Regions from separate parts of the Arthrobacter sp. KBS0703 genome, predicted to be linked through region 1. Evidence: predicted binding sites of a transcription regulator. Region 1 holds the regulator's gene; the other holds the start of a gene.

Region 1 (2,456 bases):
CATAACCCTGCCGCCATCCAGATCGTTCAGCTGGACGATATCCGCGATGACGTCGCGCGGGTCGCGGCCGGGGTCCACCGCCCCGGCAATGGCCCACAAGGACTCCCCTGGCTGGACCGTCACGGACACCGTCGGCGTGACTGCCAGCCCGCTGGCGGTGTCGGCCGCCTTGGCCGGCGAGTTCAGCAGGCCGGCCAGCGACAGCAGAAGTGCGGCCAGCAGTACGAGCGGCAGGCCAATCAGGACGATCCGGCCGCGGCGCGTGAGACGCAGCCGCGGCGGCTTGACCGGCCGGCCGCTGACCGGCGCACTACGCCGGTCACTGTGCCGGAAACTCTGCCGCGCCGCCGTTTCCATACCCTGCGGAAGTGAGCACTGAACTGTTGTTGAAGCTGACATGACCTGAGCCCTCCTGGACCAATCTGTGCTGCCCGGTTTGCGCCTGTCCACCGGCCGATCGCCGGGATATTCGAATAACCCGCACACTCGACTGCTTGACTAGAACACATGTTCGAACTTTGCTTTCCTCAGTTTTAGCACTTATCAACGAATTAAGTCGAGACTCGCTAGAACAAATGTTTGAAAAAGCCGTAGGGCTGGCCTACGTTGGGAATCAAAGAACAACCACATCTGCAGTTGATCAGCAGGGTCTGACAATTTCAGTCCGGAAGTTCCCGGCAACTGCAGCCACGGATGCCGGGTGGAATGGAAAGGCGTTGGCAAACATGGCAGCACAAGCCTCCGGCGGCACGGCTCCCCAGCGCAGCCAGCGGTCTCAGCGGACACCCAAGGGACTCACTGTCCGCCAGAAGCGGATCCTGGAAACGATCCAGCGGTCAGTCAACGAGAACGGCTATCCGCCGTCCATGCGCGAAATTGGCGACACCGTCGGCCTGGCCAGCCTGTCCAGCGTCACCCACCAGCTCTCGCAGCTGGAAAAGCTCGGTTACCTGCGGCGCGATCCCAAGCGCCCGCGGGCCATGGAAGTCCTCATGCCCCTCACCCTGGACGCGGGCGCAGCAAAGGCCCCGGGGGCCTCGAAGGACGCCGCGCTCCACAGCGTGGGCGGCGGAACCGTCTCTGAACTGCCCAGCGCCATGGACACGGCCATGGTGCCGCTGGTCGGCCGGATTGCGGCAGGCGGGCCCATCCTCGCGGACCAGGTCGTGGAGGAACTCATGCCCCTGCCCCGCCAGCTCGTCGGCCATGGCGAACTCTTCATGCTGAGGGTGGCCGGCGATTCCATGGTGGATGCCGCCATCTGCGACGGCGACTGGGTGGTGGTCAGGCGGCAAAGCGACGCCGTCAACGGCGACATCGTTGCCGCCCTGCTCGACGACGAAGCGACCGTCAAGACCTTCCGGCAGCGGGACGGCCACACCTGGCTGCTTCCGCAAAACACCCAGTACGAACCGATCCTGGGCGACCACGCCGTGGTCATGGGCAAAGTGGTCTCAGTGCTGCGTTCGCTCTAGCCCCACCCGTCTGCGCCCGGCTACGCCTCAACGATGCCGCCCGTATCCCGGCCGGCTATAAGTCCCAGCTGGCCGTAAAGCCTAGGACCGCGCGCCGGCCAGCCTCTCCAGGGCAGCCACGGCAATCTTCCGGTCCGTCGTCGGCCAGAACGGCGGCAGTGCTGCGCGGAGGAAAGCGCCATACCGCTCGGTGGACAGCCTCGAATCCAGCACCGCCACCACGCCCTTGTCATCAGTGGACCTGATCAGCCGTCCCGCCCCCTGGGCCAGCCTGATCGCCGCGTGGGTGGCTGACACCGACATGAAGCCGTTGCCGCCGGCCTGGGCCACGGCCCGGGAGCGTGCGGTCATCAGCGGGTCGTCGGGCCGGGGGAACGGAATCCTGTCAATCACCACGAGCCGGCATGATCCGCCGGGCACGTCCACACCCTGCCACAGCGACATCGTTCCGAACAGGCACGTGTCCGGCTCATCGGCAAACTGCTTGACCAGGGCCGTCATGGTGGAATCGCCCTGGCACAGGAGGCTGACATCCAGCCGGGGGCGCAGCGCCTCGGCGGCGTCCTCGGCGGCGCGCCGCGACGAGAAGAGGCACAGGGCTCCCCCGCCGGAGGCACGGATCAGCGACTCAAGTTCGTCGAGGGCCTCCGGCGAAGTTCCCCTGCCCGGCTTGGGCAGATGGCCGGCCACGTACAGGATGCCCTGCTTGGGATAGTCGAAGGGCGACCCTACATCCAGACCGGTCCAGCTCGGAGCGCCCTCGCCCACGAGGCCAAGCCCGCCGGCAGCGGGTTCGAAGGCCGAGCCGATGGCAAGCGTGGCTGAGGTCAGCACCACGGTGTGGCCGGCGAAGAGGCCTTCCCGCAGCCGGCCCGCGACGCTGAGCGGAGCGATGTTGATGAGGGCGGGCGACGATTCGTCCGGCGCCGAGTAGCCCTGCTGCGGATCGAACGTGCTGTTCCGCGAGAACCACACCACTTC
Region 2 (2,456 bases), 760 kb from region 1:
CGCGGGCCCTCTCCGGTCCCGTCGGCGTCGGTAAGTTGGAGGGTCGTAACTGCGGTCCTCTCCATACGCTGCAGATTCTGGCCGCTCCACGGGCGGGCCTACAAGCTGCTCTCGCAGCCGTTCCAGCGTTCGCGTGTTGTGCTCACGGACGATTCCCGCGAGCCCGCCAGCGAGATCTGTAAATGCGATCAACTGGGACACCCGCACATCGCCAGCTGGGGCTATCCACACCAGCTGGCCCAACGGGGTTATGTCCAAAACGCTCCCACGGGCGATCTTCCTGTCGCGGAACAAACCCTTTATGTGGACCTCTGTCGGTGTAAGACGGACCCCGAGTCTCCAGTTTCGCCAGCTGAACCAGAGCAGGAGCACGCCGACGCAACTCAAGAAGACCAGCTCCTCGGTGGGCGCGCCAGACGGGGTCGACAGGGGAACTAAACCTTCATGAATCACAACGCCCAGGGACAGCAGAAAAAACGCAAACATGGCGACGCGGGAAACAAACAGCTGATGAAAAACTGCTTCATCCCCCATGAAGCCACTCCCTTCCCAACGGCTCTCACCTTGGTTGTTCGAAACTTAGTGCGGCTCCGATGATTCCAGTTTCAAATGTTGAACCTGAGAACACCAAACCAGCCAACCGGCGCCGGTCCGGCCCGGGAAGGCCTCACGAGCTAGAGGATGTCCCCGCAAGGGTTCTTGAAAGCGATAGCAGCCCCCAACCCAAGGTGACGAAGGACAAATTGTCAGAGTCCGACAGTACACTGTATTCGAACATATATACGAAAAAGGGTGTGTCGTGTGCTTCGATTGCATGGTGGGCGTGGTATTAGCGGTGAGGTCTGGCCAGCGGCATCCCGCCCCGCAGATCGCGTGGTCACTTCCGGGAAAGCGCCACAATGAATAACACCACTTACCGGCATGAGGAAGCCCTGTCTGGCGCGCGTTTTTGCGTTGGGGTGTGCGATGTCTAGGCCGGCGGTGATGCGGCGGATGCCGCAGATCGCCCATGTGGATGTGAACTGCTTCTACGCCTCGGCCGAGCGTGCCTTCAACCCGTCGCTGGAGGGCCGGCCGGTGGTGGTTCTGTCCAACAACGACGGGTGCGCGGTGACCCGCTCCCCCGAGGCGAAGGCCCTGGGCATCCCGATGGGCGAACCCTGGTTCAAACTCGCCCCGCGCGCGAAGGAATGGGGCCTCGTCGCGCTCTCTTCCAACTATGAGCTCTATGGGGACATCAGCGCTCGGGTGATGGAGCTGCTGGGCCGGTACTCGGCCTGGCTCGAGGTCTACAGCATCGACGAGGCCTTCCTCGGCGTCAAAGGCTCCCCCGCCGAGCTGGAGGCCCTGGGCCGGGCCATGAAAGCCGCAGTCCGCCGGCACGTCGGCGTGCCAGTCTGCGTCGGGATCGCCCCCACCAAAACCCTCGCGAAGCTGTGCAACAAATGGGCCAAACACAACCCCGCCTTCGGCGGGGTCTGCCACTGGGAGTCCGTCCCCGCCCCTGCACGGGAGGTGCTGCTGGGGCGGTTGTCCGTGGAGGAGATCTGGGGCGTCGCCGGCCGGCTGACCAAGCGCCTGAACGCGATCGGCATCCACACGATTCTCGACCTCACGTGCGTGGATCCGGTTGCGATCCGGGACAAGTTCTCCGTGGTCATGATGCGCACCGTCCTGGAACTGCAGGGCACACCCTGCATCCCGATGGAGGAAGAACGCATCGGCCGGGACCAGCTGATCTTCTCCCGCTCCTTCGCCACCCCCGTCACCACCCGGGCCGGGCTCCGGCAGGTCCTCTCCGTCTACGGCCAACAAGCCAGCGCACGGCTGGGCAAGCACGGGCTGCAGGCCAAGGTCCTCACCGCGTTCGCCGGCACCTCACACTACAACCAGCACCAGGCCTCCTGCCCGTCCGTGTGCGTGGCACTGCCGATGCCGACCGCAGACCCGGTCCTGCTCACCCGCGCCGCGCACGCGCTGCTGCCCGCCATCCAGGAAGGCCTCAACTACGCCCGCGCCGGGATCATGGTCACCGACCTGCGCCCCACCGGCAACCAATCACCCCTGCAGCCCTTCGAAAACCCGCACGAAGAACGCCACATCGGCACCCTCCTCGAAGACGTCACCCGCCGGTACGGGCGCGGCGCCATCGGCCTGGGCCACGCCGGCATCAAAACCGGCCTCGACTGGACCATGAAACGCGACATGCTCTCCCCCCGCTACACCACCCACTGGGACGAACTCCCCCTCGTCAAAGCCGCCTGACAAACACCCCCACGACCAGCACCAACCCGAAAGACAAACAAATGACCATCACCCACGAACCCCGCACCACCAGCCCCTTCCGGCCCCACACCCAAGACCGCGCCCGCACCGGCGAAGCCCGCGGTACAGGTGCGGTTCAACGCCGCCGGAACTCCCCTGGCCGTCCGCCGCCATGACGGGCAGATCTGGGC

What was found. The regulator LexA, encoded in region 1, represses DNA repair genes until DNA is damaged. The targets are predictions, from matches to a motif close to TCGAACANNTGTTCGA.
Region 2: the regulator LexA is predicted to act here: its motif matches at 771-786, upstream of B1A87_RS07500 (Y-family DNA polymerase).

The regions. Positions count from the first base shown of each region.
Region 1 covers NZ_MVDG02000001.1:2,343,272-2,345,727, forward strand. The annotation lists gene B1A87_RS11030 (LysM peptidoglycan-binding domain-containing protein) at 1-399, opposite strand, end outside; gene lexA (transcriptional repressor LexA) at 726-1,475, shown strand; gene B1A87_RS11040 (ATP-dependent DNA helicase) at 1,557-2,456, opposite strand, start outside.
Region 2 covers NZ_MVDG02000001.1:1,582,738-1,585,193, forward strand. The annotation lists gene B1A87_RS07500 (Y-family DNA polymerase) at 985-2,265, shown strand.